Regions from separate parts of the Streptomyces sp. NPDC052023 genome, predicted to be linked through region 3. Evidence: riboswitches for the same ligand, from Rfam matches in the RefSeq annotation. Region 3 holds a riboswitch; each other region holds the start of a gene.
What was found. Region 3 has a riboswitch for cobalamin ahead of ACIHCM_RS14380 ((2Fe-2S) ferredoxin domain-containing protein). Riboswitches for the same ligand answer to the same signal wherever they lie in the genome.
Positions count from the first base shown of each region.

Region 1 (9,898 bases), on a different contig from region 3:
GGCTTCCCGAACGCGTCAAGGACGTGCCGAAATATGCCATGAGTCCGTTCAGCGTGGGTAATCGCAAGTGCCCGAGCGACCACTTCTCGATGGCCCAGCTGACGCTGATCACGGCGGCGGTGGCGACGAAGTACCGCTTGGAGCAGGTGCCGGGGTCGAACGACGCCACCCGGGTGGGCATCACGCTCCGTCCGCACAAGCTGCTGCTCACACCGGTGCCGAGGTGAGCGTCGCGCGTGCGCTCAGGCGGCCTCCGGGCCCCTGAAGGTGCGCCGGTAGGCGTGGGGGGTGGTCCCCAGCGCCCGGACGAACTGGTGACGCAGCGCCGCCGCGTTGCCGAACCCCGTCCGGCCGGCGATCGCGTCCACCGTCTCGTCCGTCGCTTCCAGCAACCGCTGGGCCAGCAGCACCCGTTGGCGCAGGATCCAGCGGTACGGGGTGGTCCCCGTCTCCTGCTGGAAGCGGCGGGCGAAGGTGCGCGGCGACATCAGGGCGCGGGCGGCGAGCTGCTCGACGGTGACCTCCTGGTCGAGGTTGCGCTCCATCCACACCAGTACCTCGGCGACCGCGTCGCCCTCGGAGCGGGGCAGCGGGCGCTCGATGTACTGGGCCTGGCCGCCGTCCCGGTGCGGCGGCACCACCATCCGCCGGGCGATCTTGTTGGCCACCTCCGGCCCCTGCTCCTTGCGCACGATGTGCAGACAGGCGTCGATGCCCGCGGCCGTGCCGGCGGAGGTGATCACCGGGTCCTCGTCGACGTACAGCACGTCGGGCTCGACGACCGCCCGGGGATACTGCCGCTCCAGCTCGTCGGCGTGCCGCCAGTGCACGGCGCACCGCCGACCGTCCAGCAGCCCGGCGGCGCCCAGCACGAAGACCCCGGAGCACACGCTGAGCACTCGTGCGCCCCGGTCGACTCCCCGGCGCAGGGCGTCGAGCAACTCGGGCGGGAAGGTCCGCGTCTCGTAGCAGGAGCCGGCCGGCACGGCGATCAGGTCGGCTGTCTCCAGGCGGTCCAGCCCGTGCTCGACCTGCATGGAGAAGCCGGCGTTCGACCGCAGTTGGGGCCCCTCGGCGGAGGTGACCGCGAAGTCGTACACCGGCAGTCCGTCGTCGCTCCGGTCGATGCCGAAGACCTCGCAGACGACGCCGAGCTCGAAGGGGTTCACACCGTCGACGAGGACGGCTGCCACGTTCTGGAGCATGTGCCCAGTGTGCCTCAGCGGTGGCAGTAAATCGAGGGTCTACGGCAGTCCTGCCACTGTCGGTAAGGAGTATCCGGCGCGAGAGTGGTGTCATGAACGCGAACCACATCGAAGCCCTCATCGGAATGCTGGCCGTGGCCGGACTCTTCGCGGTCATGGTCCTCCCCGCCCTCATCGGCATCGCGCACGAGCGACGCGTCGACCGGGAGATCAGGGAGGCCCAGGACCGCTTCAGGGAGAAGGAGGATCAGAAGTCCTCGTCCAGGTCGACCGTGCCCTCCACGGCGACCTGGTACGCGGAGGGACGCCGCTCGAAGAAGTTGGTCAGCTCCTGAACCCCCTGAAGCTCCATGAAGGAGAAGGGGTTCTCGGAGCCGTAGACCGGGGCGAAGCCGAGGCGCGTCAGGCGCTGGTCGGCGACGCACTCCAGGTACTGCCGCATCGAGTCGGTGTTCATGCCCGGGAGGCCGTCACCACAGAGGTCGCGCGCGAACTGCAGCTCGGCCTCGACGGCCTCCCGCAGCATGCCGGTGACCTGCTGCTGGAGCTCGTCGTCGAAGAGGTCCGGCTCCTCCTTGCGGACGGTGTCGACCACGTCGAACGCGAAGCTCATGTGCATGGTCTCGTCGCGGAACACCCAGTTGGTGCCGGTCGCCAGGCCGTGCAGCAGACCCCGGCTGCGGAACCAGTAGACGTACGCGAAGGCGCCGTAGAAGAACAGGCCCTCGATGCACGCGGCGAAGCAGATGAGGTTGAGCAGGAAGCGGCGGCGGTCGGCCTTGGACTCCAGGCGGTCCAGCTTCTCGACCTCATTGATCCACTTGAAGCAGAACCCGGCCTTCTCGCGGATGGACGGGATGTTCTCGACGGCGTCGAAGGCCGCCGCCCGGTCCTGCGGGTCGGGGAGGTAGGTGTCCAGCAGGGTCAGGTAGAACTGGACGTGCACCGCCTCCTCGAACAGCTGGCGGCTCAGGTAGAGCCGTGCCTCGGGGGAGTTGATGTGCTTGTACAGCGTCAGCACCAGGTTGTTCGCCACGATCGAGTCGCCCGTCGCGAAGAACGCCACGAGGCGGCCGATCAGGTGCTGCTCCTCCGGGGAGAGCTTCGCGAGGTCGGCGACGTCCGAGTGGAGGTCGACCTCCTCCACGGTCCAGGTGTTCTTGATGGCGTCCCGGTAGCGCTCGTAGAAGTCCGGGTAGCGCATCGGACGCAGAGTCAGCTCGAAGCCGGGGTCGAGAAGGTTCTGGGAACGGCTGGACATTACTGGCAGGCCTCGCAGGACTCGGGGTTTTCCAGGGAGCAGGCGACCGCTTCGGGCTCGGGCGTCGCCTGTACGGGGATGGTGGCTCGGTCTTGTGCCTGGGCCGCGCGGGCGATCCGGGTCGCCGGGCGTGAGCGCAGGTAGTACGTCGTCTTCAGGCCCGACTTCCAGGCGTAGGCGTACATCGAGGAGAGCTTGCCGATGGTCGGCGTCTCCAGGAAGAGGTTCAGCGACTGGGCCTGGTCGAGGTACGGGGTCCGCGCGGCCGCCATGTCGATGAGCCCGCGCTGCGGGATCTCCCACGCCGTGCGGTAGAGCCGCCGTACGTCCTCGGGGATCCAGGCGAACTCCTGCACCGAGCCGTTCGCCTCGCGCAGCGCCTCACGGGTGCGGGCGTCCCAGACGCCGAGCGCCTTCAGCTCCTGCACCAGGTAGGAGTTGACCTGGAGGAACTCGCCGGACAGCGTCTCACGCTTGAAGAGGTTCGAGACCTGCGGCTCGATGCACTCGTAGACACCGGCGATCGAGGCGATCGTCGCGGTGGGGGCGATGGCCAGCAGCAGGGAGTTGCGCATGCCGACCGCGGCGATCCGCTCGCGCAGGGCGGCCCAGCGCTCCGGCCAGGCCGGCTCGACGCCGTAGTGGTCGGGGTGGAGCACCCCACGGGCGGCGCGGGTCTTGTCCCACGCCGGCAGCGGCCCGTTGCGCTCGGCGAGGTCGGCGGACGCCTCGTACGCGGCGAGCATGACGCGCTCGGCGATGCGGGTGGAGAGGGCCTTGGCCTCGGGCGAGTCGAACGGCAGCCGCAGCTTGAAGAAGACGTCCTGCAGGCCCATCGCGCCGAGGCCGACCGGCCGCCACCGGGAGTTGGAGCGGCCCGCCTCCTCGGTCGGGTAGAAGTTGATGTCGACGACGCGGTCGAGGAACGTGACGGCGGTGCGGACGGTCGCGTCGAGCCGCTCCCAGTCGATGTCGTCGTCCACGACGAACGCGCCCAGGTTGACCGAGCCCAGGTTGCAGACGGCCGTCTCCCCGTCGCTCGTGACCTCCAGGATCTCCGTGCAGAGGTTCGAGGAGTGGATGACGTGGCCGGGCTCGGCGGTCTGGTTGGCGGTGCGGTTGGCGGCGTCCTTGAAGGTCATCCAGCCGTTGCCGGTCTGCGCGAGGGTGCGCATCATCCGGCCGTACAGCTCGCGGGCGGGCAGCGTCTTCTTCGCCAGGCCCTTCTCCTCGGCCGCGCGGTACGCGGCGTCGAACTCCTCGCCCCACAGGTCGACCAGCTCGGGAACGTCCGACGGCGAGAACAGCGACCACGGCGCGTCCGCGTTCACCCGGCGCATGAACTCGTCCGGGATCCAGTGCGCGAGGTTGAGGTTGTGCGTACGGCGGGCGTCCTCACCGGTGTTGTCCCGCAGCTCCAGGAACTCCTCGATGTCGGAGTGCCACGTCTCCAGGTAGACGGCGGCCGCGCCCTTGCGCCGGCCGCCCTGGTTCACGGCGGCGACCGAGGCGTCCAGCGTCTTCAGGAACGGGACGATGCCGTTGGAGTGGCCGTTGGTGCCGCGGATCAGCGAGCCACGGGAACGGATCCGGGAGTACGACAGCCCGATGCCCCCGGCGTGCTTGGAGAGCCGGGCGACCTGGTGGTAGCGGTCGTAGATGGAGTCCAGCTCGTCCAGGGGGGAGTCCAGGAGGTAGCAGGACGACATCTGGGGGTGGCGGGTGCCGGAGTTGAAGAGGGTCGGGGAGGAGGGGAGGTAGTCCAGGCGGCTCATGAGCCTGTAGAGCGCGGCGACTTCGTCCACCGACCGGGGGGTGTCGTCCTCGGCGAGACCGGCGGCGACGCGCAGCATGAAGTGCTGGGGCGTCTCGACGACCTTGCGGGTGATCGGGTGCCGGAGCAGATAGCGGCTGTGCAGCGTGCGCAGGCCGAAATAGCCGAAGCGGTCGTCGCCGGCCGGGTCGATCAGGGCGTCGAGGCGGTCGGCGTGCAGGCGCACGAAGCCGGCCGTGCGGTCGGCGATGAGGCCTTCCCGGTGCCCCACGGCGACGGACTCCGTGAAGGTCGTGACGCCCTGGGAGGCGGCTTCGGCGGCGATGGAGACGGTCAGCAGCCGGGCGGCGAGCCGGGAGTAGGCGGGGTCCTCGGAGATGAGGCCGGCGGCGGCCTCCGTCGCCAGCTCCCGCAGCTCGGTCTCGTCGGCCCGCGCGGAGCGGCCGCGCAGCGAAGCGGCGGCGACCCGGCCGGGGTCGGCGTCAGGGAGGTCGGCGGTCAGCTCGGTCAGGGTCCGCAGCAGCGCGGTTCCGGGACCGTCGGATTCCACTTCCACCGTTGTCGCTTCGGCCGGTGCGGCTGGCGCGATGGTCACGTGGGGCTCTCCCTCGCTCGGCACGGGGGCCTCGCCGAGGGCAGGGGGCAGCACACGAGCGCACGGGGCGTCGCGTCCACCGGCCCATTCCACGAGACCCGGACGTCAGGACACCCGGACCGGTTGGCCGGGCGCACTGTCGGCAGGTCCTCGGACTGACTCCTGTGCACAGACATGCACAAGTACACCGTTGCGGGACAGTTCCGGATTCGCACCGGATTCCCCTGCGGCGACAGCGAGCATGAGCATACATCTAGTGCCGGGTGCCGATGGCGCCCCCATATGTTGTGTCGCCGATGACTTCAGAGCGTCAACTCGTAGGTGAGGAGCGTGATGTCGTCCAGCTCGGGGAGGGGGTTCCAGTCGCGGTCGGGTGTGCGGGTGAAGCCGAGGCGTTCGTAGATGCGGTGGGCCGTGTGCATGGTGCGCTGGGTGGAGAGGACGATGCCGGTGCAGCCGTCCGTGGTGCGTGCGCGGTCGATGCAGGCGCGTACGAGTGCCTCGCCCACGCCTCGGCCGCGGGCCTCCCGGGCGACGGCCAGCATGCGGATCTCGGCCTCCGCGGGGCGGGCTATGTCGGCCATGGGGCCGCCGGACGGGACGAAGGTCACGCCGCCGAGGACACGGCCGTTCTGTGCGGCCACCAGGACTTCGGCTGCGGCGGCCCGTTTGGCGACGTCCCTGAGTTCACCGAGGTATTCGTCGCTCTCGCCGAAGTCGAGCAGGCCGTCCTGGAGGTAGGCCTGGGCTGTGATGTCGCCGAGGGTGGCGTAGTCGGTGGGCAGTGCGGGGCGGATGACGAAGTCCATGGGGGGAGTGTGCACGACAGCGGGCCGCCGTTGTGCTTGATGCCGGCGGCCCGCTGCGGGTCGTGGGGGGTGTCGCGCCCGGGCGGCGGAGCCGCATATCGCTACAGTCCCCGGCCCCTTGAGGGGCGTTGTGCTCGCGTTCCCTAGTGACTCGCTCCCGCGGTCGCCGGCGGCAGTTCCACCTGGACGCCGGGGTCGCCCGCGTCCGCCGTGTAGTCCTCGGGCCTGGTCTCGTCGACGCCCTCAGGGGCCTTCACGGCCTTCAGGACGAAGGTGAGGACCACCGTGACCACCAGGTTCAGGACGAACGCCGTGAGGCCGATGTAGCCGATCTCACCGATGCCGGGGATCTCCGCCGACGAGCCGCCGAAGTGCTTCTGCGTCGGGGAGGCGACGCCGTACGCGGCGACCGTGCCGTAGATCATGCCGACCGCCCAGCCGGCCAGCAGGGCCCAGCGGTGGAACCAGCGCGTGAACAGGCCGCCGACCAGGGCGGGCATGGTCTGGAGGATCCAGATGCCGCCCAGCAGCTGGAAGTTGATGGCGACCGTCTTGTCCATGCCCAGGACGAAGACGAGCGCGCCGACCTTCACCAGCAGCGACACCAGCTTGGAGACCTTGGTCTCCTGCGCGGGTGTGGCGTCCGGCTTGAGGAAGTCCTTGTAGATGTTGCGGGTGAAGAGGTTGGCCGCCGCGATCGACATGATGGCCGCCGGGACCAGCGCGCCGATGCCGATCGCCGCGAACGCGACGCCGGTGAACCAGTCCGGGAACATGTTCTCGAAGAGCTGGGGGATCGCCAGCTGGCCGTTCTCCACCTTGACGCCGGCCGCGATCGCCATGAAGCCGAGCAGGCCCAGCAGGCCCAGCATCAGCGAGTACAGCGGCAGGATCGTGGAGTTGCGGCGGATCACGTCCCTGCTGCGGCTGGAGAGCACCGCCGTGACGCTGTGCGGGTACATGAACAGCGCGAGCGCCGAGCCCAGCGCCAGCGTGGCGTACGTCCACTGCGAGGCCGCGTTCGGCACGAGCCCGCCCGCACCGGCCGCCTCGTACTTGTCGCTCGCCGCGCTGAAGATGTCGTCGAAGCCGCCCAGCTTGATGGGGATGTAGATGATGGCGACGGCGATGACGATGTAGATCAGCGCGTCCTTGACGAACGCGATCAGGGCCGGCGCCCGCAGACCCGACGAGTACGTGTACGCCGCCAGCACGCCGAAGGCGATCAGCAGCGGCAGGTCCTTGATGAACCAGTTGGTGTCCTCGCCGCCGCCGATGCCCATCACGTCCAGCACGGCCTGGATGCCGACGAGCTGGAGCGCGATGTACGGCATGGTCGCGAGGATGCCGGTGACCGCCACCGCCAGGGACAGGCCCTTGGAACCGAAGCGGCCGCGGACGAAGTCCGAGGTGGTGACGTAACCGTGCTTGTGCGAGACCGACCACAGGCGCGGCAGGAAGACGAACATCATCGGGTAGATGAGGATCGTGTACGGGACGGCGAAGAATCCGGCCGCGCCCGCCGCGTAGATCGCCGCCGGCACGGCGACGAAGGTGTACGCCGTGTAGAGGTCGCCGCCGAGCAGGAACCAGGTGATCCAGGTGCCGAACGACCGGCCGCCCAGGCCCCATTCGTCGAGGCTGTGCTCGTTCTCGGCCTTGCGCCAGCGCGCGGCCAGGAAGCCCATCACCGTGACGGCGAGGAAGAAGAGGATGAAGACGGCGAGTGCGACGCCGTTCACGCCGTCCTTCATGCTCCGGCACCCCCCTGAGCCTTGCGGGCGCGCTGGTCACGCTGCCACAGCCAGTACGCGATCATGGTGAGGCCGGTGGAGATCACGACCCAGGCCATCTGGTACCAGTAGAAGAACGGGATGCCGATGAACGTCGGGTCCGTCTTCGCGTACGAGCTCACCCAGAGCATGGACGCGAACGGTGCTATCAGGCAGAGGGCGACGACGACGCGCACAGGCGTCACCACCGGCCCTCTGTTCACATCTGGGGCTTCTGACATCGGACGACTCCGTCCCCTCGCTGATCACCTGGTGTAACGCGCAGGCAATCTAGGTCACGGTGTCCCGCTACCGGAAGCCCTTGTTCAGATACCGGTACCTCAGCAGCAGCGGAAGCCCTGCCGCGGGTCCTTTTCCTGCCGGTCCGTCCGCATTCGCTCGAACTCCCGCCGGGTGGGTACCCCGACGTCGGGATGATCCTTTCGGACATGCGTGACATAGCGGTCGTAGGCCGACTCGTCGGTCAGCTCACGGACGTACCAGCGCACCCCGCTAGTCACCCGGCGCAGCAGTGCCGACGGTCGCACGGCGGACCTCCTCCTTCTCCTCCCGCGTGGCGATCAGGCCGGCCGGTGCCACGAGCTTCGACTCGACGTACGGCGCCTCGCTGAGCGTGGTGAGCGCGGGCCGCCGGATGTGCCGTACGCAGATCCGCGTGGCGTCCGCGAGCACGACGACGATCAGCAGGGCCAGCACGGCGGTCAGGACGCCGTCCACGGTGGAGTTGGTGACGACGGTGTGCATGTCGTCCATCGACTTGGCCGGCGGCAGGATCTCGCCCCGGTCGATGGCGTCCTGGAAGACCTGCCGCTGCTTGAAGAAGCCGACCTTGGGGTCGCTGGAGAAGACCTTCTGCCAGCTGGCGGTCAGGGTGACGACGGCGTCCCGGGCGAGCGGGACGCCCGTGATCCAGGCCCACTTGAGGCGGCCGGACTTGATCAGCAGCGTCGTGCAGACGGCCAGCGCCACGGCGGCCAGCAGCTGGTTGGAGATACCGAAGACCGGGAACAGCTGGTTGATGCCGCCGAGGGGCTCGTGGACGCCCACCCAGAGGAAGTAGCCCCACATCCCGCAGACGATCGCGCTGGTGATGATCAGGCCCGGCTTCCAGCTGACGTTGCGGAAGGGCTTGTAGACGTTGCCCAGGGTGTCCTGGAGCATGAACCGGCCCACGCGTGTGCCGGCGTCCAGCGCGGTCAGGAGGAACAGCGCCTCGAACATGATCGCGAAGTGGTACCAGAACGCCTTGAGTCCGCCGCCGGTCACCTCCGAGAAGATCTGCGAGACACCGACGGCGAGGGTGGGCGCCCCGCCGGTGCGGGACAGCAGCGTGGACTCCTCGACGCTCTTCGCCGCGGCGGCGAGTTGCTCGGGGGAGATCTGGTAGCCCCAGCCGCTCACCACCTGCGAGGCCTGCTCCACACTCGTGCCGATGACGCCGGCGGGCGCGTTCGTCGCGAAGTACAGACCGGGGTCGATGATGCTCGCCGCGATCAGCGCCATCACGGCGACGGACGACTCCATCAGCATGGAGCCGTAGCCGATCATCCGGACCTGCGTCTCCTTCTGGATCATCTTCGGTGTGGTGCCGGACGAGATCAGCGCGTGGAAGCCCGACAGCGCTCCGCAGGCGATCGTGATGAAGACGAACGGGAAGAGGGAGCCCGCGAACACCGGGCCGTCGCCGCGGGAGGCGAAGTCGGTGACCGGGTCCATCTTCAGCGTCGGGAGCGCGATGACGACACCGAGGGCGAGCAGCAGGATCGTGCCGATCTTCATGAAGGTGGAGAGGTGGTCGCGAGGCGCGAGCAGCATCCACACCGGCAGGATCGACGCGATGAGCCGTACGCCACCAGCCAGATGACCAGCGTCGACGGGGCGAGGGTGAAGGCCTCGGCCCAGACTCGGCGACCCAGCGGCCCGCGATCAGCGCGAGCAGCAGCAGGCTGACCCCGAGAGGCGCACCTCGGCGACCCGGCCGGGCCGCAGGACGCGCAGGTAGAAGCCCATCACCAGGGCGATCGGCACGGTCATCGCGATGGAGAAGGTGCCCCAGGGGGACTCGGCGAGGGCGTCGACGATGACCAGGGCCAGCACGCCGAGCAGGATGATCATGATCGCGAACGCGGCGAGCAGCGCCGCCGCGCCGCCGAACGGGCCGATCTCCTCCCGCGCCATCTGGCCGAGCGAGCGGCCGTTCCGGCGGGTCGAGAAGAACAGCACCACCATGTCCTGCACCGCGCCCGCGAAGATGACGCCGGCGATGATCCAGATCGTGCCGGGCAGATAGCCCATCTGGGCCGCGAGCACGGGGCCGACCAGGGGTCCGGCGCCGGCGATCGCGGCGAAGTGGTGGCCGAGCAGGACGCGGCGGTCGGTGGGGTGGTAGTCATGCCGTTGTCGAGGCGCTCCGCCGGGGTGGCGCGGGTCCTGTCGACCTTGAGGACCCTGTACGCGATGA
Region 1 is NZ_JBIUBW010000012.1:112,558-122,455, reverse strand. It holds gene ACIHCM_RS23785 (cytochrome P450) at 1-227, shown strand, start outside; gene ACIHCM_RS23780 (GlxA family transcriptional regulator) at 243-1,205, opposite strand; gene ACIHCM_RS23775 (hypothetical protein) at 1,298-1,540, shown strand; gene ACIHCM_RS23770 (ribonucleotide-diphosphate reductase subunit beta) at 1,453-2,466, opposite strand; gene ACIHCM_RS23765 (ribonucleoside-diphosphate reductase subunit alpha) at 2,466-4,835, opposite strand; cobalamin riboswitch at 4,959-5,121, opposite strand; gene ACIHCM_RS23760 (GNAT family N-acetyltransferase) at 5,138-5,644, opposite strand; gene mctP (monocarboxylate uptake permease MctP) at 5,788-7,398, opposite strand; gene ACIHCM_RS23750 (DUF3311 domain-containing protein) at 7,395-7,658, opposite strand; gene ACIHCM_RS23745 (YbdD/YjiX family protein) at 7,758-7,964, opposite strand; partial or broken gene ACIHCM_RS23740 (carbon starvation CstA family protein) at 7,930-9,898, opposite strand, start outside.
Region 1: it holds a riboswitch for cobalamin, as region 3 does, so the genes downstream of both, ACIHCM_RS23765 (ribonucleoside-diphosphate reductase subunit alpha) here and ACIHCM_RS14380 ((2Fe-2S) ferredoxin domain-containing protein) in region 3, are expected to answer to the same signal.

Region 2 (9,898 bases), on a different contig from region 3:
TATGCGAGACGGCTATCGGCCGAAACCGCATTCTGAACCGATGTCAGTGAACTGCGCACCAGGACTACCCTCGCCGTTCACCAGGTTCGCACCCAGACCGTTCAGGATGCCCACCTGGCCGAGGATGTCGATGTTCATGTCATGGGATCTGCACCCGCCGCCATGGCCGCCTTCGGACGCTTGGGCGGTGGCCGGAATACCCATGAACCCGACGCCAGCTATGACGGCGGTCGCGACAGCGACCGTACGAATCCTGCGCATATCTCCTCCTTGAACCGAATGGAGCGCGCCATCAGAAGATCCATTCAGCGCTCATTTCGGAGGCTAGAGCGACATCGCGCGGAGCGCTCATCGGGGAAGCCATCCGGAGGTTCCAGTGCTCTGATCGAGGATCAAACGGGTCACATCGGCCTCCTCCGGGCTGACAGCGGGAGGCTGCGGGTCAGGCGGCCATGTTCTGGGCCACCACCAGGAACGGACTGCCCGTCATGGCATCCGCCCGGGTGATCGGTGCCCGCAGCACGTCGGCCTGCTACGGAGGGCCGGTACGGGCGGGCGTGGCGGAGCCCGGGAGTCGTATCCAGCTCCCGGGCCCCTGGGGTGCCACCCAATTGCGCACGCCGGCGGCGTTTAAGAGGACGGATCAGTCATCATGCCGTCGTGTTCTTCCTTTGAACTACCGCACCGTGCGAGAGGTGCAGGCGAGAGTCGAACTCGCATCCGACGGCGTCCGTCCGGCCTCGGTCGATCCGGCGATCGGCGGCGATGCTGAGACTGGAGCGAGAGTCTGAGATTGACCGCGGCTGCCTCTGCCATGTTGGGCTACCCCGGCCCGTTGGTCACGCTGTGCCGGGGGAAGGACTCGAACCTTCACTGTCACCGCTTCTTCAGGCTGAACTTCAGTGTCAGCTTGCGCTCATCACGCGAACCGGTCCTCAATCCGGCCCGCGCCTGGTGCGCACCCCCGCGCTCGCACGCGGGGGCGATCATGGATGCTACCCGCGGCCAGGTCAGCCGAACAGGTAGCCGAACACCACGTCGCCGACGCGCTGGTCGGTGACCTCGGCGCCGTTGGCCTCCTCGCGGGCGAACTTGACGGCCTGCTGGAGCTTCTCGACCCGCTCCACCAGTTCGTTGACCCGTCGCGCCGGGAGGGCACCCGAGAACTTGACCGTCGTCCAGTACCCGATCGGCACGTCCTCGTAGTACACCTCGACCTGCGCCGGGTGCTTCTCGGTCGCCTCCGCCTTGACGTGGTTGCGGGGGACCTTCTTGGTGCGGATCGTGCGGACCGGGTCCGTCTTCCACCAGTCCGTCGACGGGTCGTGGGACCAGGACTCGGCGGCGTCGAGGGTCGGGAGCTTCTTGACGAACGTGTGCAGGTCGGTGAGTTGCTTCTCCAGGAAGAGGAGATAGCTGACCGGGACGTCCGCGACGATCGTCCGGCCGTCGACCGTGACGTCCGCGCGGGCCGTGCAGTTCGCCCAGTCCTTGGTGGCGGTCACGTCGAACAGCCTGGTGAGCGACGCCGACATCTCGCGCAGCACGTCCTCGGCCTGCACCTGGACCCGCGTGGACTCGGGCGGCAGTTGCTCGCCCTCCTCGTCCTTCGGCTGGTACGTGCGTGAGATACCGGCCAGCAGTGCCGGCTTCTGCACCTTCTGGTGCGCCGCGGTGATGTCCTGGAGCGACTTGCTCTTGACGCCCTTTTCGACAGCGATGATCTGGTTCAGCTTCGCCACTTGATCCCCCTTGCGAACAGCAGGAACCTACCTCGCCGTGACGCGTGCTCGCATGCTCTTTTCCGTCCGTCGCGCCCCGGCGTTCCCAGCGCCCTCGTCACCCGGACCCCGGTTCGGCGTACGTCCCCGATCGTTCAACCGCCCTCAATTCACGTACGGGCTATGACCGTTGATGCCCAGCACTTCGGACACGTCCGTTGTACGGGACACGCCCGGGCGCGGGTCGCGAACGCACCGGCCACCGTGGGTCACCGCGGCCGGGCAGGTCACCCCGCCGCCGTGGAGCGCCGCGTGACCAGCGCCTTCGCGCCCCCGGTGCACCGCTTGTCACCACCCCCGGGGGCGCACTACTGTCACCACGCCTTGGTGAACGGGAAATCCGGTGTGATGCCGGTGCGGCCCTCGCCACTGTGATCGGGAAGTCCGGCTCCGGCCCTCAAGGGGCGGCCACTGGGTCCTTGTGACCCGGGAAGGCGGAGCACGGGCGGTGTCACCCGTCAGCCAGGAGACCGGCCGAGGCGCGTTGTACACCATCCACGAGGTGCTGGAGAGGGTCTGCTGAAGCCATGCACATAGCCGAGGGTTTTCTGCCTCCGGCGCACGCGATCGCCTGGGGCGTCGCGTCCGCGCCGTTCGTCGTCCACGGAGTCCGCTCCCTCACCCGAGAGGTGCGGGAACATCCCGAGAGCACCCTGCTCCTCGGCGCCTCGGGCGCCTTCACCTTCGTCCTGTCGGCGCTGAAGCTGCCGTCCGTGACCGGGAGTTGCTCGCATCCCACCGGCACGGGACTGGGCGCCATCCTGTTCCGGCCGCCGGTGATGGCGGTGCTGGGCACCATCACCCTGTTGTTCCAGGCGCTGCTGCTCGCGCACGGCGGGCTGACCACGCTCGGCGCCAACGTCTTCTCGATGGCGATCATCGGGCCGTGGGCCGGCTACGGAATCTACCGGCTGCTGCGGCGGTTCGACGTGCCGCTGATGGTGGCCGTGTTCTTCGGCGCGTTCGTGGCCGACCTGTCCACCTACTGCGTCACCAGCGTCCAGCTGGCGCTCGCCTTTCCCGACCCGAGCAGCGGATTCCTCGGCGCACTCGGCAAGTTCGGCTCCATCTTCGCGGTCACGCAGATCCCGCTCGCGGTCAGCGAGGGGCTGCTGACGGTCCTGGTGATGCGGCTGCTCGTGCAGTCCAGCAAGGGCGAACTGACCAGGCTGGGCGTGCTGCTCACCCAGAAGACCGGCACCCGGAACAACGGCACCGAGGCGGTGGCCCGATGAAGCGCAACACGAGGATCAACCTCCTGCTGCTGATCGCCGTCGCGGCCCTCGCGGTGCTGCCGCTGGTGTTCGGGCTCGGTGACCACAAGGAGGAACCGTTCGCCGGCGCCGACGCCGAGGCGGAGACGGCGATCACCGAGCTGGACCCGGACTACGAGCCCTGGTTCTCGCCGCTGTACGAGCCTCCGTCCGGTGAGATCGAGTCAGGTCTGTTCGCCCTCCAGGCGGCCGTCGGCGCGGGCGCGCTCGCCTACTACTTCGGCGTCCGGCGGGGCCGCCGCCAGGGCGAGGCCCGCGCCGGGGAACAGCAGGGCGCGGTGCGGGTTCCCGGGCACGACGGAGCCGAAGGGGCCTGAGCCTCGTGCTGCCGATCGACGCGGCGGCGCACAGCAGCCGCTGGCGCCGCCGTCATCCCGTGGACAAGGCCGTGCTCGGGCTGGGGCTCACGGTGCTGGCGATCTCGTTGCCGCCCTGGCCGGGGGCGGCGCTGGTGCTGGTGACGGCGCTGGCCGTGCTGCTGGGACCGGCGGGCGTGCCCGGGCGGAGGCTGTGGCGGGCCTACCGGGTGCCGCTGGGGTTCTGCGTCACCGGCGCGCTGCCGCTGCTGGTGCGGGTCGGCGGCCCGGACGGGTTCGCCGCTCTCGCCGGCGGCGGCGCGGTGCGCGCCGGGGAACTGCTGCTGCGGACCTCGGCCGCCTCCCTCGGTGTGCTGCTGTTCGCGTTCACCACCCCGATGTCCGATCTGCTGCCCCGCCTGGTCCGGGCCGGCGTCCCGGCGCCCGTCGTCGACGTGGCGCTGGTGACGTACCGCATGAGCTTTCTGCTCCTGGACTCCGTGCGCCGGATCCGTGACGCGCAGGCGGCCCGTCTCGGGCACACCACGCGCGCCGCCCGGTGGCGGTCGCTGGCCGGGCTCGGCGCCACCGCCTTCGTGCGCGCCTTCGACCGGGCCACGCGCCTGCAGGCCGGGCTCGCCGGGCGCGGCTACGACGGCACGCTGCGGGTGCTGGTGCCCGAGGCCCGCGTCTCCGTGCCGTTCACGGCCGTGAGCGTCGCGCTGCTCGCCGCGCTGGCCGCCCTCACCTTCGTACTCGAAAGGCCGCTGTCATGAGCGAGGCCGCCCCCCTGGTCGCCCTGCGGGGCGCGTCGTTCGCCTACGAGGACGGCCCTGCCGTGCTCAGCGGGCTCGACTTCGAGGTGCGCGAGGGGCGGGCGCTGGCGCTGCTCGGCCGCAACGGCAGCGGCAAGACCACGCTGATGCGGCTGCTCAGCGGCGGACTGAGGCCGCGGGACGGGGAGTTGACGGTGGACGGGACCGCGGTGTCGTACGACCGGAAGGGGCTGACCCGGTTGCGGACCACCGTCCAGCTGGTGGTGCAGGATCCGGACGACCAGTTGTTCGCCGCCTCGGTGGCGCAGGACGTCTCGTTCGGGCCGCTCAACCTGGGGCTGCCGGACGCCGAGGTGCGGGCGCGGGTGGCCCAGGCGCTGGCCGCGCTGGACATCGCCGCACTGGCCGACCGGCCCACGCATCTGCTGTCCTACGGGCAGCGCAAGCGGACCGCGATCGCCGGTGCGGTCGCCATGCGGCCGCGGGTGCTGATCCTCGACGAGCCGACGGCCGGACTCGATCCCGACGGTCAGGAACGGCTGCTGGCCACCCTCGACGGGCTGCGGGCGGGCGGCACGACGGTCGTGATGGCCACCCACGACGTCGACCTCGCCCTGCGCTGGGCCGACGACGCGGCCCTGCTCACCCCGTCCGGCGTGCGCACCGGCCCGGCGTCCGAGAACCTGGCCCGCGCGGAGCTTCTGAGGGAGGCGGGCCTGCGCCTGCCGTGGGGGGTCGCCGCGGCGGAACTGCTGCGTGGCCAGGGACTGCTGGACGGTACGGCGGCCGGTCCGCGGACGGCGGAGGAGCTGGCGGCGCTGGCGGCGGAGCGGGCCGGGCCGCGCGGCTGAGAGCCGCCGGGCGCCGGCGCCGTCAGTCCTCCGCCGCGTCCCCGCCCTTCTTGCGCCGTGCGAGCAGCGTCGTACCCGCGACCACCGCGCCGATCGCCACGATCTTGGCCGCCTCGTAGGACAGGTGCGGGCCACGGGCACCGGGCAGGTCCAGGAAGATCCAGACGAGCACGCCGAGGCCGGCCAGGAGCAGGATGACGCCCCCGACCGGGCCGAGGCCCGCCCACCACGCCTCGCCGGGAACCTCCTGGTCCCGCGTCCCGTTCTGCTGCTGCTCGGATCGCATCGCGCCGTGCCCCCGTTTCGCCGGTCCTGTCCCCCCTCACCTGTTTACCCGACCGACCGGTGGATGATCGACCGCGTCCTGGAGTCTGTGACACAAGTGTCGAGTTCGGCACGGGGGTCGAGGTCGAGTGCCCGGTCGCCGGGTCGCGGGGTCAGGCCGAACGCTTGCGGGACGCCGTCTTCTTCGCCGTCGTCTTCTTCGCGGTGCTCTTCGCCGTGCTCGCCGTACTCTTCGAGGCCGCCGTCTTCTTCGTCCCCTGCGCCGACTTGCCCGCGGTCTTCTTCGCGGACGCGGTGGTCTTCTTGGCGGCCGTCTTCTTCGCCGTGGACTTCTTGCCGGCCGGTTCCTTGGGTGCGGCGCGGCTGGTCCTGCGCTGCGGGAGGGCGTGGACGTCGGCCTGCTCGGCCGGTGCCTCGCCGCGCGACTCCCGCGCCGCGCGGACGCTGCTCTCCAGGGCCGCCATCAGGTCGAGCACCTTGCCGCCCGCCGCGGGTTCGGGCGCCTCGGGGGGCGCCTCGCCGGCCGCCTTCGCGGCGATGACCTCCTCGACGGCCTCGCGGTACTCGTCGTGCAGATCCTCCAGGTCGACCTCGCCGAGGGTGTCCATCAGGGCGTCCGCGAGGTCGAGTTCCTTGTCGCGGACGGTGACGCCGGTGTCGGGGGCGACGCCCTCGGGCGCGCGGACCTCGTCCGGCCACAGCAGCCCGTGCATGGCGATGGCGTCGCCGACCACCCGCAGCATGCCCAGCCGCTCCCGGCCGCGCAGCGCGAACTTGGCGATGGCGACCTTGTTGCTCCGCTTGAGCGCCTCGCGCAGCAGCGTGTACGGCTTGGCGGCGGGGGCGCCGCTGGCGGCGAGGTAGTAGGCCGCGTCCATCTGGAGCGGGTCGATCCGGTCGCCGGGCACGAAGGCCACGATCTCGATCGTCTTGGCGGTCGGGAGGGGCAGATGGGCCAGGTCCTCGTCGGTGATCGGGATGATCGAGCCGTCCGCGTCCTCGTACCCCTTGCCGATCTCGGCCCCGCTGACCTCGCGGTCCTCCAGCTCGCAGAACTTGCGGTAGCGGATCCTGCCGCCGTCCTCGGTGTGGATCTGGCGGAACGAGATCGTGTGGCTCTCGGTGGCGTTCACCAGCTTGATCGGGATGCTGACCAGGCCGAACGAGATGGCGCCGTTCCATATGGATCGCACATTCAGCACCTTTCGAGGCGGTATCAGCAGCGTTCATACGGTTCTCATGGTTTTCGTGTGATTCTCATCGTATGACGCCGATCACAGAGGTGGAGGGGCGACGGGTCGCGCTCAGCAATCTGGAGAAGGTGCTGCACCCGGCCACCGGCTTCACCAAGGGCGAGTTGCTGCACTACTACGCGACGACCGCCGGCGTGCTCCTGCCTCATCTGCGGGATCGGCCGGTGTCCTTCCTGCGCTACCCGGACGGCCCCGGCGGGCAGGTGTTCTTCACCAAGAACGTGCCCCCGGGTACCCCCGAGTGGGTCACCACCGCCGAGGTGCCGCGGACAGAGGGCCCGGCCCGGATGGTGCTGGTGCAGGACCTCGCGAGCCTGATGTGGGCGGCCAACCTGGTGGCCGAGTTCCACACCCACCAATGGGTGATCTCCGCGCCGGCGGTGGCCGACCGGATCGTCTTCGACCTGGACCCGGGTCCGCCGGCGACCGTCGTGCACTGCTGCGAGGTCGCGCTGTGGCTGCGAAAACGGCTGGCGGCGGACGGGATCGAGGCGTATCCGAAGACGTCCGGTTCGAAGGGGCTGCATCTGCTGGCGGCGGTCCGGCCGACGCCCTCCGACCAGGTGACGGAGTACGCCAAAGAGCTCGCGGTGGAGGCGGAACGGGTGATGCCCCGACTGGTCGTACACCGGATGACGCGGAGCCTGCGGCCCGGAAAGGTTTTCGTCGACTGGAGTCAGAACGCCGCCCGCAAGACGACGGCGACTCCGTACACCCTGCGCGCGCGGGCGACGCCGACCGTTTCGGCACCGGTGACCTGGGAGGAAGTCGAGGCGTGCCGAGACGTCGGCCAACTCACCTTCCTGGCGACCGACATCGCCCCGCGGGTGCAGGACTACGGCGATGTGCTGGCCCCGCTGCTCGACGAGGAGCGGGCCAGTCCACTGCCGTGAGCCACAGCGCCCCGCACCGCGGGCACCTCAGAGCAAGGGACCAGCATGGAAACGACCCGCCCCCGTACCCTCCGCCCCGGCACCTTCCGCCGCCGCACCCTCGTCGTCGCCTTGACCGCGCTGGCCTTGGGCGCCACGTCGGTCACTGCCGTCACCGCCGCCGACCGCGCCCCGGCCGCCGCCCCCAAGGCCCAGGTGCTCCTCGACTGGAACGCGGTCGCCGTCGCCACGATCAACGCCGACGCCAAGCGGTACGCGCCCGAGCAGAACGTCTGGCACGGTTTCGTCTCGGCCGCCGTGTACAACGCCGTCGTCGGCATCGAGGGCCGCTACGCGCCGTACCGGTGGGACGTACGCGGCCCCGGCGGCGCCTCCGCCGAGGCGGCCGCCGCTGCCGCCGCGCACCGGGTGCTGCTGACGTACTTCCCGAAGTCGAAGGCCCGGCTGGACGCCGCCTACGCCAAGTCGCTGAAGAACGTCCCCGACGGGAAGGCCGAGGACCAGGGCGCCGCCTTCGGCAGGCGGGCCGCCGATCGTGTGATCCAGCTGCGCGTGGGGGACGGACGCGGCGCGGCGGTGGCCTTCACCAAGTCGCCCGCGCCCGGCGTGTGGCGCCCCACCCCGCCGGACAACACGCCCTTCCGCGTGCCGTGGCTGGCCAAGGTGAAGCCGATGGTGCTGGACTCCGCGGAGCGGTTCCTGCCGGGCGCGCCGCCCGCCACGGACACCCGGCGCTACGCCCGTGAACTGGCCGAGGTGCGGGTGCTGGGGGCGAAGAACAGCAAGGTACGCACGGCGCGCCAGACGGAGACCGCGAGGTTCTTCACCGACGTGCTGCCGGTGCAGCTCCAGGCCGCCTACCGCGACCAGGTCCAGCGGCGCGGGCTGGACCTGGTGGACGCGGCCCGGCTCTTCGCGGCGGCCAACACCGCGGCCGCCGACGCGACGATCACCGCGTGGAACGCCAAGTACACGCACGCCCAGTGGCGGCCGGTCACGGCGATCCGGCAGGCCGGTACGGACGGCAACCCGGCCACCGCGGGCGAGCCCGCCTGGGAGCCGCTGCTGCGCACGCCCGCACACCCGGACCACGTCAGCGGCCACACCGCGGCCGACGGCGCCGCGATGGCCGTGCTGCACCGGCTGACCGGCGGGAACATCGACTTGCGCATCTCCTCCGCGGTGACCGGCACGACCCGGACGTACCCGAAGGCGGCCGACTTCGACCGTGACGTGGTGGGCGCGGGCATGTGGGGCGGCATCCAGTACCGGACCAGCGGAGAGGCGGGCAGCCGGCTGGGGCACGCGGTCGGGAACTACGCGCTGGACCACCACTTCCGCCCGGTGCGCTAGGGCCTGTCGTTTGGATCGGGCGGGGGTCAGACCCTCGTCCAGGTGTTCCGGTCCCGGGCCATTGCGTGCAGGGCCTCCACATCGGCCGGTTTGAGCACGCCGCCCAGCCGGGTGAGGCCGTCGAGGTCCGTGTCCTGAAGGACGCGGACCTCGCGGACCGGGCCGGGCACCGAGACACGGGACGGGCCGACCAGGGCGAGGACGGGGTGGACCTCGGCGGTCAGGGCGTACGAGGCGCGGCCGGCGTCCGCGCGGATCCGGCGCAGCAGCGGACGCCCGTCCCGCCGTCCCAGCGTGACCATGGGGTCGGCTATCACGACGCGTTGCCTGCGGGCGTACAGGGCGTGCACGGCGAAGAGGCCGCCGGGGCCGATCACCAGGTGGTGCAGGCGGTCGCCGCCGGGCAGCGGCACGGAGTGCAGGGCGTGCCAGCCCGCGCCGTCCATCCGGTCCAGCGCCTCCCCCACGGTCTGCTCGGCCTCCAGCGCCCGGCGCCGGGGGTCGGCGCGCAGCCGGGGTCCGGGCCCGCCGGGGTCCCGGTCCAGGGCGACCAGGAGGGCCTCACCGGGCCGATTGGGTGCCAGGTCGTCGTCGGGGTGCAGGCTCAGCCGGGCCAGTTCCGCGGGGGTCGGGACCGGGGGCGGGCCGACCGTGACGGGGCCGGTGAGGAAGGGGCGCAGGGCCTGAAGGACGTCGTCCCTGCGGCCCTCGCTCAGCAGGTTGATCCGGGCCGCCTCACGGTCGTACCAGGCGATGTTCCTGCCGTCCGTGAGGCAGACGTACAGCCGTTCCCGACCGTGCCGCCAGGTCGGTACGACGCGCAGTCCGCTCATGCACATCACCCCACGACCATGGGAACAGGCGGGGTGCTCCAGGGGCAAGAACCCGGCTACCTTTGACAGGAGTTGGGACAGGCCCGCCCGAGTGGCGGTTGGGGAGGCGCTTTGCGTACCCGCAGGAAGCAACCCGACGTACCGGCTCCGGACATGCCGTGGAGCGAGATCGTGCCTGGTCTGTGGATGGGCGGGCACGAGTTCGCGGGCCGTTCGGGGCAGCTGGAGTTCGCCGTCGTGCGGGACGAGTTCGATCTCGTCCAGACCCTCCTGCGGCTGCCCGGCCACGGTCCGGACCCGGAC
Region 2 is NZ_JBIUBW010000012.1:25,067-34,964, forward strand. It holds gene ACIHCM_RS23325 (hypothetical protein) at 13-261, opposite strand; gene ACIHCM_RS23330 (hypothetical protein) at 1,011-1,742, opposite strand; cobalamin riboswitch at 2,090-2,275, shown strand; gene ACIHCM_RS23335 (energy-coupling factor ABC transporter permease) at 2,309-3,016, shown strand; gene ACIHCM_RS23340 (energy-coupling factor ABC transporter substrate-binding protein) at 3,013-3,372, shown strand; gene cbiQ (cobalt ECF transporter T component CbiQ) at 3,378-4,127, shown strand; gene ACIHCM_RS23350 (ATP-binding cassette domain-containing protein) at 4,124-4,978, shown strand; gene ACIHCM_RS23355 (hypothetical protein) at 5,001-5,264, opposite strand; gene ACIHCM_RS23360 (Ku protein) at 5,416-6,465, opposite strand; gene ligD (non-homologous end-joining DNA ligase) at 6,528-7,409, shown strand; gene ACIHCM_RS23370 (vanadium-dependent haloperoxidase) at 7,455-8,762, shown strand; gene ACIHCM_RS23375 (nuclease-related domain-containing protein) at 8,789-9,595, opposite strand; gene ACIHCM_RS23380 (dual specificity protein phosphatase family protein) at 9,707-9,898, shown strand, end outside.
Region 2: it holds a riboswitch for cobalamin, as region 3 does, so the genes downstream of both, ACIHCM_RS23335 (energy-coupling factor ABC transporter permease) here and ACIHCM_RS14380 ((2Fe-2S) ferredoxin domain-containing protein) in region 3, are expected to answer to the same signal.

Region 3 (9,898 bases):
CTCCGGGTCGTGGCCGACGCGGGCGCCGGGGCGCCGGCCGGGGCGTGGCTGGACTTCGGCGGCTACGACCAGCGCACCCTGGACCGCCCGTTGACGGCCAGGGACCTCGACGCCGTCGCCGCCGGCCGCAAGGTCTACCTGGGCCACCTCTCCGGGCACGCGTGCCTCGTCAACACGGCGGTCCTTCAGGGACTGCCGGCGGGCGCGGCCGGCGCCGACGGTTTCCTCGTCGAGGGCGCGATGGGAGCAGCCCTGCGGTCCCGGCCGCCGCACTCCCTCGACGAACTGGCGGCGGCCGTCGCACGCGCGGCCCGCGTCTGCCGCTCCGAGGGCGTGACCGCCTGCGCCGAAGCGGGCGTCGGCGCCCGCCTGTTCCGCCACAGCCCGATCGAGGCGGCGGCCTACCAGCTCGCCCACGACACCGGCCGCCTGCCGATACGCGTGCAGCTCATGGTGGCGGCCGACGCCCTCGATCCCGTACGCGCCGCCCCCGAGGACACCACGGCCCGCGCCCTCACCCTCGGCCTGCGCACCGGCTTCGGCGGCGGCGCCCTCTCCCTGGGGGCGCTGAAGATCTTCACCGACGGCGGGATGATGGCCCGTACGGCCGCCCTGACCAGCCCCTATCGCGGGACCAGCACCTCCGGCCAACTCCAGGCAGATCCCGAGGAGTTGGTGGAGACCATCGTGGCGGGGCACCGCGCGGGCTGGCAGCTGGCGATCCACGCCATCGGCGACCGGGCGGTGGACGTCGCCCTGGACGGCCTGGAGCGGGCGCAGCGGCTGCTGCCCCGCCCCCAGGCACGTCACCGCATCGAACACGCGGGCCTGGTTCGCCCCGACCAGCTGCCCCGGCTGGCCGCGCTCGGCGTCACCGTCGTGATCCAGCCGAACTTCCTGCGCTACTACGGGGACGACTACGCCACGGTCATGGGTGACGACAGGGCCGGCTGGCTCTACCGCGGCCGGGGCTTCCTCGACCACGGCGTCCGTGTGGTGGGCAGCTCGGACCGCCCGGTCGCCGACGGCGCGCCGCTGCGGGCCGTGCAGTTCATGGTCGAACGGGCCTCGCAGTCGGGCCGGGTCATCGGCCCCGAGGAGCCGGTCACCGTGGACGAGGCCCTGCGGGCCTACACCGTCGACGCCGCCCACGCCTGCCACTGGGAGGCCGACGCCGGCAGCCTCACCCCGGGCAAGCGGGCCGACCTCGTCGTGCTCGGCGACGACCCGTACCGGGTGGACCCCTCCCGGATCGCGGACATCGAGGTGCTGCGGACCTTCCTGGCGGGCGAGGACGGGCTCTGACCGGAGGGCCGGAACACCCCGTCCCGCCCGCCACGCCGGCCGCCACACCACGGCACCCCGCCCTCCGCGCCGCCGCGCCGCCCGCGCACTAGCCTGCGGTCATGGGACTCGGCCTGCTGTTCGCGCTGTGCGCCGCCGTCTTCATGGGGACGGCGACGGTGTTCCAGGCGCTCGGGGCGCGGCGGGTTGCTCCCGGAGGCGCCGGCGCGGCGGTGCGGGCCACCTGGCAGTGGCCGTTCGTCGCCGGAGTCGCGCTCGACACACTGGGATTCGGTGCCGAGCTGTTCTCGCTGCGCTCGGTCCCGCTCTTCCTGGTCGAGGCGGCGGTCGCCGGGGCGCTGGCCGTCACCGCGATCGTCTCGGCGCTGGTGCTGCGCATCCGGCTGCGACGGGTGGAGTGGGCCGCCGTCGCCGCGGTGTGCGGCGGGCTCGCGGTGATGGCGATCGCCGCGGGGCGCGAGACCGGCGGGGACGGCGACCTGAGAATGCGGCTCGCGGTACTGGTGGGCTCGGTGGGACTCGCCCTGGTGAGCTGGGCACTGGCGCCGCGCCTGCGGAACGTGCGCCACCGCGCGGCCGTGCTGGGCGGGCTGGCGGGAGTCAGCTTCGGAGTGACGGCCGTCGCGGCCCGGCTGCTGCCGGGGCTGTCCCTGCCCGGTCTGCTCGCCGATCCTTCGGTCTACGCCGTGATCCTGTCCGGGATCACCGGCTATCTGCTGCTGATCGAGGCCCTCCAGTCCGGTTCGGTCACCTCCGCCACCGCGGCGATGGTCATCGGGGAGACCGTCTGGCCCGCCCTGTTCGGCATCATCTGGCTGGGGGACACCACCCGCCACGGGCTCGCGCCGCTGGCCGTCGCCGGTTTCGCGGCCTCCATCGCGGGAGCCCTCGCGCTGGCCCGCTTCGGTGAGGCGGAGGAGCACGCGTCCTAGGGTCCCGCCCGGAGCCGCCGTGTCCGCACCTCGTTCCCCGTGCTGCCGCGTTCCCGTCACGCCTGATCAGCTCCACCGGACCCGCATGGCGGCCCAGATGCTCATTCGTGCTCGCAACAGGCTCTCTTCGAGCAACTATTGACACCCCGTCGTCCGCTCGACAAAGTCGTTCGGCAACAGGAGCAGTCGGCCACCCACAAGGGAGCGTTCAGCGCCATGCATGAAATCCCTGCTGTCTCACGCCGTACTCTCATGGGCGGGGCCCTGGCCTCCGGTGCCGTCGTCGCGGGGCTCGGCACCACGGCAGCCGCCGCACCGGCCAGCGCCGCACCGGACGCCGCCCACGCGGCCGCAGACACCCCGCCGGCCCGGCGGCCCGGCCAGAAGTCAATGATCAACGTCCCCTTCGACACGTACCGGACGGTCCGCGTCGCCCTGATCGGCCTGGGCAACCGGGGCCACGGCATGGCCTCGGGGTGGGCCGCCGTCCCCGGCTGCACCGTGACGGCCGTCTGCGACATCCGCCCCGACCGCGCCAGACGAACCGCCGACAAACTGGTCTCCGAAGGCAGGCCCCGTCCCGCCGAGTACGGCGGCTCCGCCGACGCCTACGCGCGCATGCTGCGCCGCGAGGACATCGACCTCGTCTACGTCGCCACCCCTTGGGAGTTCCACTACGAACAGGGCCGCGCGGCCCTGCTGTCCGGCAGGCACGCCATCGTCGAACTGCCCGTCGCCACCGAGCTGCGCGAGCTGTGGGACCTCGTCGACACCAGCGAGCGGACCCGCCGGCACCTGTTCCTGTCCGAGAACTGCTCCTACGGCCGCAACGAGCTGGCGATGCTCAAGATGGCCCACGACGGCCTCTTCGGCGACGTCACCAACGGACACGGCGGCTATCTGCACGACCTGCGCGAACTGCTGTTCTCCGACACGTACTACACCGACTCCTGGCGGCGGTTGTGGCACACCCGCAGCACCGCGTCGTTCTACCCCATGCACGGTCTCGCCCCGATCGCCGCGGCCATGGACATCAACCGCGGCGACCGCTTCACCACACTGCGGGCCACCGCCACCGAACCCCGCGGTCTCGCCGACTACCGCGCGCGGTTCGTCCCGCGGTCGCACCCCAGCTGGAAGGAGACGTACATCAACGGTGACCTGGTCACCTGCCTGATCGACACCGCCCAGGGCCGGGTGATCCGCGCCGAGCACGAGGTCAGCTCGCCGCGCCCGTACAGCCGTATCAACTCGCTGGCCGGCAGCCGTGGCATCTTCGAGGACTACGCCGGGGTCACCTCCGCCGGCGGTGGCCGCATCTACGTGGAGCCCGATCACAGCGGCCACACCTGGCGGTCGTTCGACGCGTACCTCAAGGAGTTCGACCACTGGCTGTGGCAGAAGATCGGTGACGATGCGGAGAACAACGGCGGCCACGGCGGGATGGACTACGTCCTGCAGTGGCGCACCGTCCAGCAGATGCGCGCCGGGCTCGTCCCCGACATGGACGTGTACGACGCCGCCGCCTGGTGCTCCCCGGTCCCGCTGAGCGTCATGTCCCTCGCGGTGGGCGGCCGGCCGGTCGCCGTGCCGGACTTCACCCGTGGCTCCTGGGTCAACCGCCGCACAGGTCTCGACTCACGCCCCACCGACATGCCGCCGGTCAGCTGAGCGGGCTCCCTCCCACCACACCACAGCAGCGCGCAGCGCGCCGCCCGGTCGATGCCGACGGGGCGGCGCGTTTCGCATGCCGCCCGCCGGTCGTGTGCAGCACTTCACCCTGCCCAACGCTGCCGCGGGCGTATGAGATGACGAGTCCGTCTGACATGATGTGCCGCGAAAAGGCGACGGCGGAACGAGGAAGCCGGTGAGAATCCGGCGCGGTCCCGCCACTGTGATCGGCGAGCGGATCCCGAACGACCACTGCCCGCATGCGGGTGGGAAGGACGGGACGAGCACTGACCCGAGAGCCAGGAGACTCACGCGGTCGCCTCCTCGACGTGACCGGGGCGGATTTCCCCGGGGAGGAGGGCTCGTTGTGACGCCTGCTGAGACGTCACGGGACGGCACCGTGCCGTGCCGGGTCGTGGTCTGCCGTGACTGCTGCTGCGGCAGCCCGAAGGTGACCGGTGTGGACCACGAGGCGCAGGTCCTGCGGCTCGCCGAGGACGCCCCGGTCCGCATCACCGGCTGTCTCGACGTGTGCGACCAGGCGAACGTCGTCGTCGTGCAGCCCTCGTCCGCGGGGCGTGCCGCCGGAGGCCGGCCGGTCTGGCTCGGGCTCGTCAACGACTCCGCCGCGACCGAGGACGTCGCCGCCTGGGTACGGGCGGGCGGCCCGGGCCTCGCGGCGCTTCCGGACATCCTGGACCTCTACGTCTTCACCCCGCCCCGGCGTGCCCGGTCCGGGGCGCTCGGGACGCCCGCTCCCGGCCCGGCGGCCTGACGGCCGCAGAACCGTTCGCCGTCACCGCCCGCCGCTCACACCCGCCGTACCCGGGGCGTCCACGAACGGCCGTACCCGGCCGATTTCCCGGACCGCACCGCGCACTGTTCCGCGTTCCACCCTCCGGTGAGAGGACCACTCCATGATGGGCAAGCGCCCGCTCCCCCTGCTGCCGGCTCTGGCCGCCGCGGCCCTGCTGATGTCCGGCTGCGGTGGCGGCTCCACCCGGGACGACGCCGCGCAGGCGGGTCCCACCGCCGAGGGCTTCCCGGTCACGCTGTCCAACTGCGGGGTGAAGACGACGTATCAGCGGCCCCCGCAGCGGGCCGTGTCGCTGAACCAGCACGCCACCGAGGTCATGCTGGCGCTCGGCCTGGAGAAGTCGATGGTGGGCACGGCGTACCTCGACGACAGGATCCTCCCCGAATATCAGGACGCCTACGACAACATCAAGGTCATCGCCGAGGAGTACCCGTCCTTCGAGACGCTGCTGTCCGCCGAACCCGACTTCGCCTACGGCGGGTTCGCCAGCACCTTCGACGAGAAGGAGGGCCGCAGCCGCGACGCCCTGTCCCAGGCGGGCATCAACTCCTACCTGAACATCGAGGAGTGCCCGTCCGGACCCGTCACCATGGCCACGATGGACCGGGAGATCCGTAACGTGGCCAAGATCTTCGGGGTGCCGGACCGGGCGGAAGCGGAACTGAAGAAGCTCCACTCCACCCTGGACACGGTCGAGGACGAACTCGCCGGGGTCACCCCGGTCAAGCTCTTCGTGTACGACAGCGGCGACAAGACCGCCTTCACCGCGGGCGGCGCGGGCATCGGCAACGAGATGATCGAGCAGGCCGGCGGCGTGAACCTCTTCGCCGACCTCGACAAGGCATTCGGCGACGTGTCGTTCGAGCAGGTCGCCGAGCGCGCGCCCGAAGTCGTCGTGATCTACGACTACGGCGACCAGCCGGTGGCGGACAAGAAGAAGTTCCTGCTGGCCAACCCGGCGCTGAAGGACGTACCCGCCATCAAGAACAAGCGGTTCGCGGTACTGCCGCTGTCGTCCACCGTGCTCGGCGTCCGGGTGCCGGCCGGCGTGGAGTCCCTGGCGCGCCAGCTCCACCCGGACCGCTTCAAGTGAGCGGCGCCGCCGACGTCACGGGCGTGACCGACGAGAGCGGTACCGCGCAGGCCGGCCCGCGAAAGCCGGTCGAGGCCGCCGCCGTCCGGCGCGGCACCAGGCTTCCCTACCCCCTCGTCCTGGTGCTGCTGGCCGCGCTGGTGGTGCTCGCGGCCACCTTCGGCATCGCCGCCGGTTCCATCAGCGTCCCGGCCGACCAGGTCTGGGGCATCCTCCTGCACCGCGTGCATCCGGCGCTGGCCGATCCGGTCTGGACGCCGGTCCGCGAGACGATCGTCGTCGACGTACGGCTGCCCCGGGTGCTGCTGTCCGGCGTGGTGGGCGCGGGCCTCGCGGTGTGCGGGATGGCCCTTCAGGCGCTGGTGCGCAACCCCCTCGCGGACCCGATGCTGCTCGGGGTGTCGTCCGGCGCCTCCGTCGGCGCGGTGCTGGTCGTGGTCTTCCACCTCACCCTGTTCGGCGTGTTCTCGCTGCCGGTCGCCGCGTTCCTCGGCGCGCTGGCCGCACTCGTCGCCGTCTACTTCCTGGCCCGGTCCGGCGGGCGGATGACCACGGTGCGGCTGGTGCTGGCGGGTGTGGCGACGGCCGAGGTGCTCTCCGCGCTCGCCAGCTTCCTGGTGGTCACCTCCAACGACCCGCACAAGACGCAGTCGGCGCTGCGCTGGATGCTCGGCGGACTGGCGGGCACCACCTGGGCGGTCGTGTGGATCCCCGTCGGCGCGGTCCTCCTCGGCACGGCGGTCCTGCTCGGCGTCTGCCGGTCCCTGAACCTGCTGCTCGCGGGGGAGGAGGCCGCCGCGGCGCTCGGCCTGGACGTGCACCGCTTCCGGGCCGCGTTGTTCACCCTGGTCGCCGTCATGATCGGCACGATCGTCGCGGTCAGCGGCCAGATCGGCTTCGTCGGCCTGATCATGCCCCATGTGGTGCGGCTGCTCGTCGGCGCCGACCACCGCCGGTCGCTGCCCGCCGCGGCACTGCTCGGCGCGGCCTTCCTGATCGCCGCCGATCTCGCGGCGCGCACCGTGATGAGTCCCGAGGAGATCCCGGTGGGCATCCTCACCGCCCTGGTCGGCGGCCCCTTCTTCCTGTGGCTGATGCGAAGGAGGACCGCATGACGGAGACGGTCATGGCCAAGTCCGGTGCCACGGCCGTGGCGGCGCCCGGCACGCTGGCGGTGGAGGACGTCTCGGTCGTCGTGGACGGCCGGGCACTGGTGGACCGGGCGTCGCTGCGCGTGGCTCCCGGCGAGGTGGTGGGGCTCGTGGGCCCCAACGGCGCCGGGAAGTCCACCCTGTTGCGCACGGTCTACCGGGCCCTGCGCCCCACCTCGGGGCGGGTGCTGCTGGACGGCGAGGACGTCCGGTGGCTGCCGGGCAAGAGCCTCGCGCGGCGGCTCGCGGCCGTTCTGCAGGAGTCGGCCGGGGAGTTCGAGCTGTCGGTGTACGACGTGGTGGCCATGGGCCGCACCCCGCACAAGCGGGCCTTCGAGGGGGACGACGCCGGCGACCGCGCCGTCATCATGGCCGCACTGGGCGAGGTCGACGCCGCGGGCCTCGCGCACGCCCCCTTCAGCCGGCTGTCGGGCGGCGAGAAACAGCGGGTGCTCATCGCCCGCGCGCTCGCCCAGCGTGCCGGGACGATGGTGCTGGACGAGCCGACCAATCACCTGGACCTACGCCACCAGCTCGACACGCTGCGCCTCGTCCGCCGGCTCGGTGTGACGGCCGTCGTCGCCCTGCACGACCTCAACCTGGCCGCTGCCTTCTGCGACCGCATCTGCGTCATGAACGACGGCCGCGTGGTGACCGCCGGGCCCCCCGGCAAGGTCCTCACCTCCGAACTCCTGGCAGACGTCTACCGCGTCGAGGCCGAGGTGACGGAGCACCCCCGTACCGGTACTCCGCACATCACGCTGCTTCCTGGTACCGGTTCCTTCGGAAAGGAGTGACGCGAGCTATTCCATGAAAAGCGGGGAGGTTTCTTCGCCATGCGCGAATTCGCAAAAACCACTGCATTGTTGATGCAGAGAGGTGGGAGTCGACATGAACGCCCTGCGGCAGGCCCCCGTCAGCTCCGTCGCCGCCGCCCTGAGGGACGTCGCGGACTTCGGCGGCTTCTTCTCGATCGAGCTCGGCGGCCCGGACGACGGATGGCACCGGATCGAGGACGCGTACGCCGACGGGGTCGCCGACCTGATCGCGGCGACAGCAGGCCGCTACGGCACCCGGGAACTGCGCATCGGCGCCTCCATCGTGCAGCTGGGGCACGCCGCGCGTCTGTGGTCACCCGTACTGGCCTGCGCCGTCGTCCACGGCATCGTCCCCGACCTGCGCGGGCTGCACCGCGCCGACGACGGGCCCGCACTGCGCCTGCCGGCCGTACCCACCGGCTGGTACGCCCCCGAACCTCCCCACCTCACGGACCTTCTGTACGAGGTCGTGGTGGACCGGCAACTCGACGCGCTGGCCGCCGGACTGCGCGTCAAGGTCGCGCCCCGGCTGCTGGAAGGCAACGCCGCGTCCGCGCTCGCCGAGGCGGCCCGCGCCGTCCTGGCGGCCAGAGGGGATCTGCGTGAGCCGCTCGCCCGTCTCGTCGACGACCTGCTGACGACCGGCCGGCTGGCCGGCACCGGCAAGGTCTTGGGCCCGGACCTGAGTTTTCGCAGGCGTAGTTGCTGTCTCTATTACCGAGTGCCCTCGGGAGTGAAGTGCGAGGACTGCTCGCTGGCCGAATGAATTGCGGCCACGCGGTATCCGGCAATTCCTGGCCGGAACGAGGTATTGAGCAATCCGCCGCCGCCGGGCACGAGGTTGCTGTTCCGGCTCGGCCTGCCGGCGGCGATCGCCCTGCTGTACGCCCTGCTGCTCCACCTGCGCTACCGGCGCCGGTTCCGGAGCGGGGAGCGAGCGCCGGACGCGGTGGTCCCGGGCCGGGGGTGAGTCCCCAACGCGGTTGCGTGCAGCGGAAGTTACCGGACGCAGGGCTCTGGTGGTTCCCGGACTCCCTGGTCTACCGTCGGTAACCCCTCTTCTCGCGGCAGCATCCCGCACCTCTCCGGCCTCCTCCTCACTCCCCTGGAAGGCAGCCCATGGAGCACTCGTCAGCCTCGTCCGCGATCACCCGCCGCCATGCCCTGACCGTGGCGGGCGGAGTGCTCGCCGGCGCCGCTCTCGCACAGGCGACGGCCCCCGCGTACGCCGCCCCGGGCGCGTCGTCGCACGCGGACGCCATCGTCGTCGGACACGGCCTCGCGGGGCTGGTCGCCACGGCCGAACTGGCGGCGGCGGGACGCAAGGTGCTGCTGCTCGACCAGGAACCCGAGACCGGCCTCGGCGGCCAGGCGTTCTGGTCGTTCGGCGGCCTGTTCTTCGTCGACTCCCACGAGCAACGGCTCATGGGCATCAAGGACTCCCGCGACCTCGCCTGGCAGGACTGGCTGGGCACGGCCGGGTTCGACCGCGGGCCCGACGACCCGTCGGGCCAGGACCACTGGGCGTACAAGTGGGCCGAGGCGTACGTCGACTTCGCCGCGGGGGAGAAGCGGTCCTGGCTGTCGGGGCTCGGCGTGCAGTGGTTCCCGATCGTCGGCTGGGCCGAGCGGGGTGGCGGACTCGCGGACGGCCACGGCAACTCGGTGCCGCGCTTCCACGTCACATGGGGCACCGGGCCGGCCGTGGTCGAGCCCTTCGAGAAGAAGGTGCGGGCGGCCGTCAGGGACGGGCTGGTGACCTTCAGGTTCCGCCACAGGGTGGACGAGCTGGTGGTGACCGCGGGCGCCGTCACCGGCGTGCGGGGCGCGGTCCTGGAGCCGAGTGACGCCGCGCGCGGCAGGCCCAGCTCCCGCACGGTGATCGGTGACTTCGAGCTGCGCGCCCCGGTCGTGATCGTCACCTCCGGCGGCATCGGCGCCGACCACGACCTCGTCCGGAGCAACTGGCCCGCCCGCCTCGGCACTCCGCCGAAGTCCATGATCACCGGGGTGCCCGCGCACGTGGACGGCCGGATGCTCGCCATCACCGAGCGGGCGGGCGGGCGGATCGTCAACCCCGACCGCATGTGGCACTACACGGAGGGCCTCAA
Region 3 is NZ_JBIUBW010000005.1:390,599-400,496, forward strand. It holds gene ACIHCM_RS14365 (amidohydrolase) at 1-1,305, shown strand, start outside; gene ACIHCM_RS14370 (hypothetical protein) at 1,407-2,237, shown strand; gene ACIHCM_RS14375 (Gfo/Idh/MocA family protein) at 2,454-3,908, shown strand; cobalamin riboswitch at 4,050-4,239, shown strand; gene ACIHCM_RS14380 ((2Fe-2S) ferredoxin domain-containing protein) at 4,276-4,683, shown strand; gene ACIHCM_RS14385 (ABC transporter substrate-binding protein) at 4,826-5,818, shown strand; gene ACIHCM_RS14390 (FecCD family ABC transporter permease) at 5,938-6,933, shown strand; gene ACIHCM_RS14395 (ABC transporter ATP-binding protein) at 6,930-7,766, shown strand; gene ACIHCM_RS14400 ((2Fe-2S)-binding protein) at 7,861-8,553, shown strand; gene ACIHCM_RS14405 (hypothetical protein) at 8,599-8,757, shown strand; gene ACIHCM_RS14410 (FAD-binding dehydrogenase) at 8,907-9,898, shown strand, end outside.